DNA from 2 places in the Streptomyces sp. NPDC002092 genome. Region 2 is predicted to be linked to the other one. Evidence: predicted binding sites of a transcription regulator. Region 2 holds the regulator's gene; the other holds the start of a gene.

Region 1 (7,402 bases), on a different contig from region 2:
CCGGGCGTGGTTCGGCGGCTCGCTGTCGTAGCAGGTCAGGCCCCCGCCTGAGGGGCCGGAAAAAAATCTCCGAAGAAATCCGCGGGGTCTGTCGATCCCGGCCCCTCCCGATCGACGCACTGGTGAGAGGCCGGGAAGGACCGGCCCCGTAGGACCGAGGAGTCACCATGCCGCGTTACCTGTCGATCGTGAAGCTCGACGAGAGCACCGTGCCCGCGGAGGGCCCCAGCCCCGAGCTGATGGAGCGCATGGGCGAGCTGATCGAGGAGATCACCAAGGCCGGGGTCATGCTCGACACGGCCGGGCTGACCCCGCAGACCCAGGGCAAGCGGGTGCACTGGGAGGGCGGGGACCTCACCGTCACGGACGGGCCGTTCACGGAGTCCAAGGAGGTCATCGGCGGCTACGCCATCATGCAGTGCAAGGACATGGACGAGGCCCTGGAGTGGACCAAGCGGTTCGTGAAGGTCCACGAGGAGCACTGGACGGTGACCTGCGAGGTCCGGGAGATCGCGGAGGGCTGAGCGCCCTTCCTTGGCCTGACGCCGGGGCGGGTGTCGAATGGGGGGCTGTGAGCCCACAGCCCCCCGCCGACCCCCGCCACGCCATCGAGACCGTCTTCCGTCTCGAATCCCCGCGCATCATCGCCGCCGTCGCCCGTCTCGTCCGCGACGTCGGCATCGCCGAGGAGCTCGCCCAGGACGCCCTGGTCGCCGCCCTGGAGCAGTGGCCGCGCGACGGCGTCCCCGACAACCCGGGCGCCTGGCTCATGGCCACCGCCCGCCACCGCGCCGTGGACCTGATCCGGCGCCGGGAGAACTACGCCCGCAAGCTGCAGGAGATCGGCCGCACCCTCGACACCACCGCCCCGCCCGAGGAGCCCGCCGACCCCGACGACATCGACGACGACCTGCTCCGCCTGGTCTTCACCGCCTGCCACCCGGTCCTGTCCGCCGAGGCCCGCATCGCCCTCACCCTGCGCCTCCTGGGCGGCCTGACGACGGCCGAGATCGCCCGCGCGTTCCTCACCCCGGAGCCCACGGTCGCCCAGCGCATCGTCCGCGCCAAGAAGACCCTCGCCACCAGGAACATCGCCTTCGAGGTGCCCTACGGCTCCGAACGCGAGGCCCGGCTCGGCTCCGTCCTGGACGTCATCTACCTGATCTTCAACGAGGGTTACGCCGCCACGGTCGGCGACGACTGGCTGCGCCCCGCGCTCTGCGAGGACGCGCTGCGCCTGGCGCGCGTGCTGTCCGGGCTGATGCCCAAGGAGCCCGAGGTGCACGCCCTGACCTCCCTCCTGGAGTTCCAGGCCTCCCGCGCGGCCGCCCGCACCGGCCCCGACGGCGAACCCGTCCTGCTCAAGGACCAGAACCGCCGCCGCTGGAACCGCATGCTCATCGCCCGCGGCATCACGGCCCTCCACCGCGCCGACGCCACCGCCACGGGCGCCCCCGGCCCGTACGCCCTCCAGGCCGCCATCGCCGCCTGCCACGCACACGCGTACACCTACGAGGAGACCGACTGGAAGAGCATCGCGACGCTGTACGGCCTGCTCGCCGCCCGCGCCCCGTCCCCGGTCGTCGAACTCAACCGCGCCGTCGCCGTCTCCATGGCGGAGGGACCGGCGCAGGGACTGGCGATCGTCGATACCCTCGCCGCCGAACCCACTCTGCGCGGTTACCACTTGCTGCCCAGCGTGCGCGGCGACCTGCTGGCACGGCTCGGGCGTACGGCCGAGGCGCGCGAGGAGTTCGTACGGGCGGCGGGGCTTGCGCGCAACGAGCGGGAGCGGGAGCTGCTGCTGCGCCGTGCGGCCGGTCCGTCCTGATCAGACGGGGTGTCCGACAAGCATGGTCGGCGCTCCCGCCACACGGGTCAGGAACACGGTGGCCGAGCCCGGCCCCTGCGGCTTCACCTTCTTCCGCAACTCCTCCGGCTCCACGGCCGACCCCCGCTTCTTCACGGTCAGGATCCCGACCCCGCGCTCACGCAGCAGAGCCTTCAACTTCTTGACGTTGAAGGGGAGTTGATCGGTGATCTCGTACGCCGTGGCATACGGCGTCGGCCGCAACTCGTCGGCGGTGATGTACGCGATGGTCGCGTCGACCAGCCCGCCGTCCAGCTGCTCGGCCACCTCGGCGACCAGATGGGCCCGGATGACGGCGCCGTCGGGCTCGTACAAGTACCGCCCGACGGGCCGGACTTGAGGGTCGGGCAGCCCCTTCCCGAGCAGCGTGCGGGGCCCCGGGAGCAGTGTCGCCCGTACCGCCCCCGGTGTCACTTGAGGGCCGAACCACAGCACGGCCTCCTTCACATCCCCGCCGTCCGAGATCCACTCGGCCTCGGCGTCGGCGGGCACGGCCTCGTGCGGAATGCCGGGTGCGACCTTCAGCGCGGCGGCGCGGGACGCCTTGCGGGCGGCCTCGACGGCCCACGACAGCGGCGGCGAGTAGGCCTCCGGGTCGAAGATGCGGCCGCGCCCGCCGCGCCGGGCCGGGTCGACGAACACGGCGTCGTAGCCGGACGTGTCCACCTCCGTGACGTCCGCCTCCCGCACCTCGATCAGCTCGGCCAGCCCGAGCGCGTCGGCGTTCGCGCGCGCCACGGCCGCCGTCGCCGCATCCCGGTCCACGGCCAGCACCCGGATCCCGGCCCGGGCCAGCGCGATGGCATCGCCGCCGATCCCGCAGCACAAGTCGGCGAGCGAGGTAACCCCCAGCGCCTTCAGCCGCTCGGCCCGGTAGGTGGCGACACTCGCCCGCGTCGACTGCTCCACCCCGTTCGGCGTGAAGAACATCCGCTCCGCGTCCTCGGTGCCGAACTTGGCCGCCGCCCGCTGCCGCAGCCGCGTCTGCCCGAGCGCCGCCGACACCAGCTCGGCGGGGTGTCCGCGGCGCAGCCGGGTGGCGACGGCGAGCTCGTCGGCAGGGGCCGTGCCGCGTACCTCGTCGAGGAGGATGCGGCCTTCGGGGGTGAGCAGGTCGGCGAGGTCGGTCACCGGCCCATTGTGGGCCAGTCGGTGGACGGTGCGCCTCCGGCCGCGTGGCGGGCCGGGATCCGGACGGTGGCCTGCGATGATCCGGCACCATGCGAGCAGTAGTACAAAACGATAAAAATCGCGCCTATGGGGTGACATGGCTCCGCGGTGGGATCGCCGTGCTCGCCGTCGCGGCCATCGCCTCGGGCTGTGCCCAGTTCGGCGGCCCGCCGGTGCACCCGGCCCCCGGCCAGGAGCCGCCCCTGCACGCGCCCCCGGCCCGCGCCCTCGACTCGTACGCCGCGAACCTGCGCTCCGCGTACCTCGCCCGTGCCGCCGCGGCGCGCCACTGGGACCTGGCGAGGGTCCCGCTGACGGCTCCGCCGCCGCCCGTGAAGAAGCCGAAGATCAGGGCACGCAAGGGCTTCGAGGTGGACGACCAGGAGGAGCTGAACCTCCCGCCCGTCTTCACGACCGTCCCGACCAAGCAGAAGGTCGTCTTCCTGACCATCGACGACGGCGCCGAGAAGGACCCGGCGTTCCTGCGGATGATGAGCGACCTGAAGATCCCGTACTCCGCCTTCCTCAGCAACTTCGCGATCGAGGACAACTACGCCTACTTCCGCCGGATGCAGTCCGAGGGAGTGACCCTCAACAACCACACGCTCACCCACCCCTACCTGCCGGGCCTGTCGTACCGGGAGCAAAAGCACGAGATCTGCGGCATGCAGGCGATCATGCGGAAACAGTTCGGCGAGCGCCCCGTCCTCTTCCGCCCGCCCTTCGGCGACTACAACCAGGACACCCTGGTGGCCGCCAAGTCCTGCGGCATCAAGTACGCGCCCATCTGGGACGAGGAGGTCTTCGTCGACCACTGGGAGTACCGCGAGGACGACCGGGACCTGCACCCCGGCGACATCGTCCTCACCCACTTCCGCGGCCGTGACGAGTGGAACGGCACGATGGTCGACGACATGCGCCGCTTCCTGAACAGGGTCACGGCCGAGGGATACGCGGTGGCCCGCCTGGAGGACTACCTGTGAGCCTGAGGGGCCTGGCGGCCGCCGTCCTGGCGTGCGCGCTCCTCGGCGGCTGCGCCCAGTCCGTCGACCCCATCGAACGGCTGGGCGAGAAGGCGGCCCAGCGCGTACGGCCGCACGGGCCCACCGGAACACCCCGGCGGCCGTACCGCCGCCGGGGCCTCACGGGCCAGTATCCGTACCCACGACAAGGTCGTCTTCCTGACCTGCGAGGACGGCGCCGAGAAGGACCCCCGCTTCGTCGACCTGGTCCATGAACTGCGGCTGCCGGTCAGCTTGTTCCTCGCCGACGGCGTGGCCTGACCGGGGTACGGCCCCTTCGCCCGGCTGCGGTCGGACGGCGCGGGCATCCAGAACCACACCCTCGACCACCCCGCCGCCCTGCGCGGCCTGCCCTGCGCCGGCCGGCGCGCCGAGCCCGCCGAGCGGCCGCCGGCTGGGCATCGCGGCCCTGTTCCTGCGGCGGGCGTCGATGGCGGCAGAGCCCTGACGGTGGGCCGTCCGGAGGACTGCGTCTGGTTCCAGGGCCGGTGACTTTCCATCAGCGTCGGTCGCGGCATTTCAGCCCGTCCGACGTTCGAGGACGAGGCCGTTCAGGCCGAAGCGGGGGGTTCGGGGCGGCAGCCCCGGGACGTTCACCGAGCCCCCGGTCAACCGAAAACCCCGCCGACGCGCCGCAGGCATTGGCACTCCGCTTGACCGAGTGCTAATCGCGGTCATAGTCTCGGCTCTGGCACTCCCCACTGGAGAGTGCCAACCACGCGACGGGCAGGTCCGGCACCCGCGACGACGGATCCACCTGGTCGCCACCTCAGACAGTTAACCCCGTGAGATCTCCGAAGGGGGAGGTCGGATCGTGACGACCACCAGCTCCAAGGTTGCCATCAAGCCGCTCGAGGACCGCATCGTGGTCCAGCCGCTCGACGCCGAGCAGACCACCGCCTCTGGCCTGGTCATCCCGGACACCGCCAAGGAGAAGCCCCAGGAGGGCGTCGTCCTGGCCGTGGGCCCGGGCCGCTTCGAGAACGGCGAGCGCCTGCCGCTCGACGTCAAGACCGGCGACATCGTGCTGTACAGCAAGTACGGCGGCACCGAGGTGAAGTACAACGGCGAGGAGTACCTCGTCCTCTCGGCTCGCGACGTGCTCGCGATCATCGAGAAGTAAGGGGATCTGGGGGTCACCCCCAGAAATCCTGCACCGGCTTCCTTACCGAAGCACATTGCTTGTGAGCTGCGCCCCGGGCCCCCGCGACCTTATGAAGCCGGGCGTCAGGGGCGCAGTTCGTTTCACCCACGTTTTCCGAGAGGGCTGAACCGCTCCCATGGCGAAGATCCTGAAGTTCGACGAGGACGCCCGTCGCGCCCTCGAGCGCGGCGTCAACAAGCTGGCCGACACGGTCAAGGTGACGATCGGCCCCAAGGGCCGCAACGTCGTCATCGACAAGAAGTTCGGCGCGCCCACCATCACCAACGACGGCGTCACCATCGCCCGTGAGGTCGAGGTCGAGGACCCGTACGAGAACCTCGGCGCGCAGCTGGTGAAGGAGGTGGCGACCAAGACCAACGACATCGCGGGTGACGGCACCACCACCGCCACCGTGCTCGCTCAGGCGCTGGTGCGCGAGGGCCTGAAGAACGTCGCCGCGGGTGCCTCCCCGGCGCTGCTGAAGAAGGGCATCGACGCGGCCGTGGCGGCCGTCTCCGAGGACCTCCTCGCCACCGCCCGCCCGATCGACGAGAAGTCCGACATCGCCGCCGTGGCCGCGCTCTCCGCGCAGGACCAGCAGGTCGGCGAGCTCATCGCCGAGGCGATGGACAAGGTCGGCAAGGACGGTGTCATCACCGTCGAGGAGTCCAACACCTTCGGTCTGGAGCTGGACTTCACCGAGGGCATGGCCTTCGACAAGGGCTACCTGTCGCCGTACTTCGTGACGGACCAGGAGCGCATGGAGGCCGTCCTGGAGGACCCCTACATCCTCATCAACCAGGGCAAGATCTCCTCCATCGCCGACCTGCTGCCGCTGCTGGAGAAGGTCATCCAGACCAACTCCTCCAAGCCGCTGCTGATCATCGCCGAGGACGTCGAGGGCGAGGCCCTGTCCACCCTGGTCGTCAACAAGATCCGCGGCACCTTCAACGCCGTCGCGGTGAAGGCACCGGGCTTCGGCGACCGCCGCAAGGCGATGCTGCAGGACATGGCGATCCTCACCGGCGCCACCGTCATCTCCGAGGAGGTCGGCCTCAAGCTCGACCAGGTCGGCCTTGACGTGCTCGGCTCCGCCCGCCGCGTCACGGTCACCAAGGACGACACCACGCTCGTGGACGGTGCCGGCAACTCCGAGGACGTCGTCGGCCGCGTCGCCCAGATCAAGGCCGAGATCGAGAACACGGACTCCGACTGGGACCGCGAGAAGCTCCAGGAGCGCCTCGCGAAGCTGGCCGGCGGCGTGTGCGTGATCAAGGTCGGTGCCGCCACCGAGGTGGAGCTGAAGGAGAAGAAGCACCGTCTGGAGGACGCCATCTCCGCGACCCGCGCCGCGGTCGAGGAGGGCATCGTCTCCGGTGGTGGCTCCGCGCTGGTGCACGCCGCCAAGGTGCTCGAGGGCGGCCTGGGCAAGACCGGCGACGAGGCCACCGGTGTCGCCGTCGTCCGCCGCGCGGTCGTCGAGCCGCTGCGCTGGATCGCCGAGAACGCGGGCCTGGAGGGCTACGTCATCACCTCCAAGGTCGCCGAGCTGGAGAAGGGCCAGGGCTTCAACGCCGCCACCGGCGAGTACGGCGACCTGGTCAAGGCCGGCGTCATCGACCCGGTCAAGGTCACCCGCTCCGCCCTGGAGAACGCGGCCTCCATCGCCTCCCTCCTGCTGACGACCGAGACCCTGGTCGTCGAGAAGAAGGAAGAGGAAGAGCCGGCCGCCGCGGGCCACGGCCACGCCCACTGACCGCGGTCAGCAGTCGCTGGAAGGCCCGGCACCCCTGGGGGTGCCGGGCCTTCGGCGTCTACTGCTCCAGGGCGTCCAGCGCACCCAACTGCGCCATCAGCCCGAGCCGGTCGTACTGCCACCAGCCCTCGGCGATCTTCCCGTCCTCGTCGCACCGGAAGATGGTCGTCCCGGTCATGACGACGTTCCTGCCCGTGGGCGCCAGACCCATGAACTCGCCTTTGTGGGTCGCGTTCCCGGTCCACCGCGTGCACACGCGGTCCCCCTGGGAGATCTGGTCCTCGATGGTGAAGGCGATGTCGAAGCCGCCGCGCCACATCTCCATCTCGCGCCGCATGGCGTCCATGCCGATGGTGTCCTGGACGTTCGCGGGGTCGTGGTCGTGGTAGTTCTCGGCGAACAGGTCGTCCAGCGGCGGCAGTTCGCCCTGCGTGGCCAGC
Region 2 (7,402 bases):
GTCGGGCAGCTCGGCGGTCGCCAGCGGCTCGCTGTCGTAGTCGCGGTCCTCGTGCAGTACGGCGGCGAAGTCGGCTTTGGCGAGAAGTGCGGCAACCTGCTTGGTCGTCGCCGCGTCCGCGACCTCCGGGAAGCGCAGCCGGCGGGACTGCTTGCCGGCCTCGCGGGCGGTGGCCCGCCACTTGGCGAGGGCCTTCAGCCCCCGCTCGCCCTTCCACTGGGTGATGCAGCGGGCCGCCGACCAGGGCACGATCGCATCCACGCCGGTCTCGGTCATCGTCTCGACGGCCAGCTCGCCGCGGTCCCCCTTGGGCAGGGCCTGGACGACGGTGATACGGGGGCTGGGCTCGGGCTCGACCGGGAACTCGACGGGCTCGACGAACAGCCGGTCCTTGCCCTCCGTCCGCACGACCGCACCGGCGGCACCCCGGCCCAGACCGTCCGTCAGCACCACGTCCTCGCCGGGCTGCAGCCGCCGTACGGACACCGCGTGCCGCCCCTCGGGGCCGTCCAGTTCGACGATCGAGCCGGGCCCCACGCCCGCCAGCGACTCGACGACGAACACCGGCGCGGTCATCGCAGGTCCCCCTTGCCCGACAACGCTGTCCTGGCCGCGTCGAGCTCGGCGGCGAGGACCTCCACCAGCTGCCCGGCCGGGAGCTCGCGCGCCATGCGGTGCCCCTGCCCCGCCCACAGCGCCATGCCCTGTGCGTCGCCGGAGGCGGCGGCCTTCTTGCGCAGGGGCGCGGTGAGGTGGTGGACCTCCGGGTAGGCGGCGGGGGCGTACGGGCCGTGCTCGCGCAGGAACCGGTTGACCAGGCCGCGGGCCGGGCGGCCGGAGAACGCCCGGGTCAGCTCGGTGCGCACGAACAGCGGGTTGGTGAGCGCCTGCTTGTGAACGGCGTTCGCGCCGGACTCCGGGGTGGCGAGGAACGCCGTGCCGAGCTGGGCCGCGCTCGCGCCCGCCGCCAGCACCGCGGCGATCTGCCCGCCGCGCATGATGCCGCCGGCAGCGACGATCGGGATGCTCACGGTCTCGCGGACCTGCGCGACGAGCGGGAGCAGCCCGATGCCGGTACCGTCCGCCTCCGGGTTGTCCCGGTGGGTGCCCTGGTGACCGCCGGCCTCCACGCCCTGCACGATCACCGCGTCGGCGCCGGCCAGCTGCACGGCGAGGGCCTCCTCGGGGGTGGTCGCGGTGACCAGCGTGAAGGTGCCGGCTCGGCGGAGGGAGTCGAGGACCTCGCGGCTCGGCACCCCGAAGTGGAAGGAGACCACCGGCACGGGGTTGTCGAGCAGCACGGCGATCTTGGAGTCGTAGGCGTCGTCGCGGCCGCTGTCCGGATCGCCGAGTTCGGTCTCGTACCAGCCGGCCTCCCCGGCCAGCTGGTGGGCGTAGATCTCCACGGCGCCAGAAGAGGGCGCGGCGTTAGCCGCTCCAGTGGAGCCGGTGCTTGCACCGGGGTACTCGGGCTGCGGCATGAAGAGGTTCACGCCGAAGGGGCGGCTCGTGAGGCTCCGCAGCTGCTTGATCTCCTGGTACATGCCGTCCGCCGTCTTGTACCCGGCGGCGAGGAACCCGAGCCCGCCGGCCTCGCACACGGCGGCGGCCAGATGCGGCACGGAGACACCGCCCGCCATGGGGGCCTGCACGATCGGATGAGGGAAGAGACCGGTCAGCGCGGAGGACATGACGGCATGTTGTCACGTCCTCCGAACAAGTCCGAATCGGGCCCATTCCAGCCAGTCCGGCGTTTGAGGACGAGGCCGTTCAGGTCGAAAGCGGGAGGCTGGGGGCGCAGCCCCCAGGGACGGGAAGGGTAAGGGCGGCGGGGGCGAGAGAAGCCGCCCGCAGCCACCCCGTCAGCGCCCGTTGAACGCGTCCTTCAACCGCGAGAACAGCCCTTGCTGCCCCGGCTGGAACTGCCCCGTCGGCCGCTCCTCACCCCGCAGCTTGGCCAGCTCCCGCAGGAGCCGCTCCTGCTCCGGGTCCAGCTTGGTCGGGGTCTGCACCTCGACATGGACGATCAGATCACCCCGACCGCCGCCCCGCAGATGCGTGACGCCCCGCCCGTGCAGCGGGATCGACTGGCCGGACTGGGTGCCGGGCCGGATGTCGACCTCCTCCATGCCGTCCAGCGTCTCCAGCGGCACCTTGGTGCCGAGGGACGCGGCCGTCATCGGGATGGTGACCGTGCAGTGCAGGTCGTCGCCGCGCCGCTGGAAGGTCGGGTGCGGCAGCTCGTGGATCTCGACGTACAGGTCACCGGCGGGACCGCCGCCGGGGCCGACCTCGCCCTCGCCCGCCAGCTGGATGCGGGTGCCGTTGTCGACACCGGCCGGGATCTTGACCGTGAGGGTACGGCGGGAGCGGACCCGGCCGTCGCCCGCGCACTCCGGGCACGGCGTCGGGACCACGGTGCCGAAGCCCTGGCACTGGGGACACGGCCGCGAGGTCATGACCTGGCCCAGGAAGGACCGCGTCACCTGCGACACCTCACCGCGACCGCGGCACATGTCACACGTCTGGGCGGAGGTGCCCGGCGCCGCGCCCTCACCGTTACAGGTGGAGCAGACGATCGCCGTGTCGACCTGGATGTCCTTCGTCGTGCCGAAGGCCGCCTCGTCGAGCTCGATCTCCAGCCGGATCATCGCGTCCTGGCCCCGGCGGGTGCGCGAGCGCGGGCCGCGCTGCGACGCCGTACCGAAGAACGCGTCCATGATGTCCGAGAAGTTCCCGAAGCCACCGGCGCCGAAGCCGCCCGCGCCACCGCCGCCCGCCTGGGACAGGGGGTCGCCGCCGAGGTCGTAGACCTGCTTCTTCTGCGGGTCGGAGAGCACCTCGTAAGCGGCGTTGATCTCCTTGAACCGCTCCTGGGTCTTCGGGTCCGGGTTGACGTCCGGGTGCAGCTCGCGCGCGAGCCGCCGGAAGGCCTTCTTGATCTCTTCCTGCGACGCGTCGCGACGCACGCCGAGAACGGCGTAGTAGTCCGTGGCCACTTACGACTCCGCCAGGATCTGTCCGACGTACCGTGCCACTGCGCGTACCGCTCCCATCGTTCCCGGGTAATCCATGCGGGTCGGTCCGACCACGCCGAGCTTGGCGACTGCCTCGCCGCCCGAACCGTAACCGACCGACACCACGGAAGTGGAGTTGAGTCCCTCATAGGCGTTCTCGTGCCCGATGCGCACCGTCATGCCCGAATCCCCCGCCTCGCCAAGCAACTTGAGGAGCACGACCTGCTCCTCCAGCGCCTCCAGGACGGGGCGGATGGTGAGGGGGAAGTCATGCCCGAAACGGGTCAGATTGGCGGTGCCGCCGATCATCAGCCGTTCCTCGTTCTCCTCGACCAGTGTCTCCAGAAGTGTGGAGAGCACTGTCGAGACCGTACCCCGGTCCTCGACGTCGAAGCCTTCGGGCAGGTCTTCCACGAGCCGGGGGACGTCGGCGAAGCGGCGGCCCGCGATCTTGCTGTTGAGCCGCGCCCGCAGATCCGCGAGCGAGGCCTCCCCGAACGGCGCCGGGCAGTCGACCATGCGCTGCTCGACCCGGCCGGTGTCGGTGATCAGCACGAGCATCACGCGCGCGGGGGCGAGCGAGAGCAGCTCCACGTGCCTGACGGTCGAGCGGGTGAGCGACGGATACTGCACGACGGCGACCTGCCGGGTGAGCTGGGCAAGCAGCCGCACCGTCCGCGCCACCACATCATCAAGATCCACGGCGCCGTCGAGGAAGTTCTGGATCGCCCTCTTCTCGGGCGCGGACATCGGCTTGACGCCCGCGAGCTTGTCGACGAACAGCCGGTAGCCCTTGTCGGTGGGGATGCGCCCCGCGCTGGTGTGCGGCTGGGCGATGAACCCCTCGTCCTCCAGGGCCGCCATGTCGTTGCGGACCGTCGCCGGGGACACGCCGAGGTTGTGCCGCTCGGTCAGGGCCTTCGACCCGACCGGCTCCTCGGTGCCGACATAGTCCTGGACGATGGCGCGCAATACCTGAAGCCGTCGTTCACTCAGCATCCAGCGCACACCTCCAGAAGTCGTCCCCTAGGCGCTTCGCCTGGCACTCTGTCCGTCCGAGTGCCAGCCGTTACCGGCCAGTGTACGGCGGTGGGGTACACCCGGGGCAAGGTCGGCCCCCGTTGAACGGGGCGTACCGCTAGCGTCGCCGTATGACGATGACTTGGGAAGAGCTGGGGTGGGAGCGGCTCGCGGCCGGAGTCGGACGGTGCCGTCTTCCGGGCTGGGACTGCACGACGGGGCTGGTCGTCGGGGAGGGCACGGCGCTCTTGATCGACGCGGGGTCGAGCCTCGCGGAGGGCGCACGGTTGCGTGCCGAGGCGCAGGAGCTCACCGGTCACCGTGTGACTCATCTCGCGCTCACCCATCCCCATTTCGACCATGTCCTCGGGGCGGCGGCGTTCGCGGGCGCGGAGGTGTACGGCGCCGTGGGCATCGACACGGTGCTGGACGGCCGGCACGCGCGCGAGGAGCTGCGGGCGGACGCGGTGGGCAACGGACTGGACGCGCGCCTGGCCGATGAGGCGGTCGACGCCCTGGTCGCGCCCCGTCATCACGTCTCCGGCGAGTGGACGCTCGACCTGGGCGGCGGCCGGCAGGTGCTGCTGGCGAACGTGGGGCCGGGCCACTCGGCCCATGATCTGGCGGTGCTGGTGCCGGGCTCCCCGGAGGTCGTCTTCTGCGGCGACCTGGTGGAGGAGTCCGGCGAACCACAGGCCGGCTCCGACGCCCTACCGTCGCACTGGCCGGCCGCCCTCGACCGGCTCCTCGACCTGGGCGGGGAGGACGCACTGTACGTGCCCGGTCACGGAGCGGTGGTGGACGCGGGGTTCGTGCGGAGGCAGCGGGACGAGCTGGCGGCACGTTTCGGCGTGTCGTAGCCGCTGACCGGCCGCTTCTCCTATCGTCACTCGAATGCGCCAGTACTCCGCCGATCTGACCCCGCCGTGGAAGAAGCCCAAGCCCGTCCCCGAGGTCCCGGCGGAGCCCGGTCTGGTGGTGGAGGAGCCCGGCACCGGATTCTGCGGCGCGGTGATCCGCTGCGAGGCGGGCACGGTGACCCTGGAGGACCGCTTCGGCAAGCACCGGGTGTTCCCGTTGGAGCCGCGGGGGTTTCTGCTGGAGGGGCGGGTGGTGACCCTCGTGAGACCTTCGGCCGCTCCGGTACGTCCCACTCGTACCGCGTCCGGTTCGGTGGCCGTCCCCGGTGCACGCGCGCGTGTCGCTCGCGCCGGGCGGATCTATGTGGAGGGGCGGCACGACGCCGAGCTGGTGGAGAAGGTCTGGGGTGACGACCTGCGGATCGAGGGCGTGGTCGTGGAGTACCTGGAGGGTGTCGACGACCTGCCGACGATCGTGGCCGAGTTCGCGCCGGGTCCGGACGCGCGGCTGGGGGTGCTGGTGGACCACCTCGTGCCGGGCACGAAGGAGTGGCGGATCGCGGAGGCGGTGACGAGCGAGCACGCGTTGGTGGTGGGCCACCCGTACATCGACATCTGGGAGGCCGTGAAGCCGGCGTCACTGGGGATCGCGGGCTGGCCGCGGGTGCCGCGCGGGCAGGACTGGAAGACGGGGGTGTGCCAGGCGTTGGGATGGCCGTCGGAGAACACCGGGGCGGTGTGGCAGGCGATCCTGAAGCGGGTGGGGTCCTACAAGGACCTGGAGCCGGAGCTGCTGGGGCGGGTGGAGGAGCTGATCGACTTCGTCACGGTCGGTGGTGGGGCTTGACGCCCTTGCAGGTGCCGAACTCGGTGGTATCCAGTTGCATCTCCAGCATCCTCAGCGGCACCGGATCGTCGAACTTGGTCACCCGCTGCACCTGGTAGTCGGCTTCCTCACCCGTGCCAGTCGGCTCGGTGAGCAGTACACAGTGCCCCATGATCGGATCGATGATCAGATAGACGGGCACGCCGCCCGCTGCATAGATCGAACGCTTGACGACGTAATCACGCTCGACGCTCGTCTTGGACACGACCTCGACGACCATGCTGATGACCTTGGACGGCATCAGCTGCCCCTCACGCGGTCCGACGCCTCGCTCCACCAGTACGAGGTCCGGCAGGGGCTCGCTGGTCTCTTGAAGAATGGCGACGGCCACTGTCTGGAGCCTCCGCCAGTCCCGGCGCGGGAACTGATCGAGAACCGCTTCGACGATGTCGATATGCACCAGGTCTGGCGCCGCCATCATGACGATTTCCCCCCGGAGGAGCTCGGCCTTGTATCCCTCGGGAACCTCGAGGTTCTCGAAGAACTCCACGACATCGGTGGTCATCGGTCGGTCGTCCACAGCGGTCACTCCGCAGCCCTCCGGTTTCTGCCACCGTGCAACTACGGCGACAGCGTACGAACCAGGTTAGGGACCGAACCGACGTTCCGCACCGATTCACCCGCCAGGGTGATCAGTCCACCAAGTCCCTGACCACCGCATCCGCCAACAGCCGCCCCCGCAGCGTCAGCACAGCCCGCCCCTCCTCATAGGGCCCGCCCTCCAGCAGCCCCTCCCCCAGCGCCCGCTGGGAAGCCACCAACCCTTCCGCCCGCAGGAGCGAGAGCGGCACTCCCTCCCGCAGCCGCAGCTCCAGCAGGATCCGCTCCACCCGCCGGTCCTCCTCCGACAGGAGCTCCCGGCCGGCGCCCGGCGACCGCCCCTCCGACAGCGCCGCCGCATAAGCACCCGGGTGCTTCACGTTCCACCACCGCACCCCGCCCACGTGGGAATGCGCGCCCGGACCCGCACCCCACCAGTCGGCGCCCCGCCAGTACAGCTCGTTGTGCAGGCAGCGGGCCGCCTCCGAGGTCGCCCAGTTCGAGACCTCGTACCAGTCGAGGCCCGCCGCCGACATCACCTCGTCCGCGATCAGATAGCGGTCCGCGTGGACGTCGTCGTCCGTCATCGGGACCTCGCCCCGGCGGATGCGACGCGCCAGCTGGGTGCCCTCCTCGACGATCAGGGCGTACGCCGAGACATGGTCGGGCCCGGCGCCGAGCGCCGCCTCCAGCGAGGCCCGCCAGTCGTCGTCCGACTCGCCCGGGGTGCCGTAGATGAGGTCCAGGTTCACGTGCTCGAAGCCGGCCGCGCGGGCCTCCGCGACGCAGGCCTCCGGGCGACCTGGTGTGTGGGTACGGTCCAGGACCTTCAGCACGTGCTGCTTCGCGCTCTGCATGCCGAAGGAGACGCGGTTGAAGCCGCCCTGCCGCAAGACGGACAGATACGCCGGGTCCACCGACTCCGGGTTCGCCTCCGTCGTGACCTCCGCGTCCGCCGCCAGGCCGAACTCGTCGCGGATCGCCCCCAGCATCCGTACGAGATCGTCCGCGGCCAGCAGCGTCGGCGTACCGCCGCCCACGAAGACCGTGCGGACCTCGCGCGGGTCGTCGCCCAGCAC

Evidence for each region. Region 2 encodes HrcA, which represses chaperone genes, less so after heat shock. Its sites were predicted from a motif close to TTNGCACTCNGNNNNNCNGAGTGCNAA; they were not measured.
Region 1: the regulator HrcA is predicted to act here: its motif matches at 4,704-4,730, upstream of groES (co-chaperone GroES).

Annotation. Positions count from the first base shown of each region.
Region 1 covers NZ_JBSFDG010000004.1:113,221-120,622, forward strand. The annotation lists gene ACWCRD_RS10620 (FG-GAP and VCBS repeat-containing protein) at 1-31, shown strand, start outside; gene ACWCRD_RS10625 (YciI family protein) at 168-524, shown strand; gene ACWCRD_RS10630 (RNA polymerase sigma factor) at 572-1,831, shown strand; gene ACWCRD_RS10635 (class I SAM-dependent methyltransferase) at 1,832-3,001, opposite strand; gene ACWCRD_RS10640 (polysaccharide deacetylase family protein) at 3,091-4,023, shown strand; partial or broken gene ACWCRD_RS10645 (polysaccharide deacetylase family protein) at 4,020-4,437, shown strand; gene groES (co-chaperone GroES) at 4,877-5,185, shown strand; gene groL (chaperonin GroEL) at 5,343-6,962, shown strand; gene ACWCRD_RS10660 (ester cyclase) at 7,021-7,402, opposite strand, start outside.
Region 2 covers NZ_JBSFDG010000008.1:87,261-94,662, reverse strand. The annotation lists gene ACWCRD_RS19700 (16S rRNA (uracil(1498)-N(3))-methyltransferase) at 1-576, opposite strand, end outside; gene ACWCRD_RS19695 (nitronate monooxygenase) at 573-1,691, opposite strand; gene dnaJ (molecular chaperone DnaJ) at 1,863-2,999, opposite strand; gene hrcA (heat-inducible transcriptional repressor HrcA) at 3,000-4,016, opposite strand; gene ACWCRD_RS19680 (MBL fold metallo-hydrolase) at 4,169-4,897, shown strand; gene ACWCRD_RS19675 (DUF3097 domain-containing protein) at 4,932-5,744, shown strand; gene ACWCRD_RS19670 (Uma2 family endonuclease) at 5,722-6,288, opposite strand; gene hemW (radical SAM family heme chaperone HemW) at 6,416-7,402, opposite strand, start outside.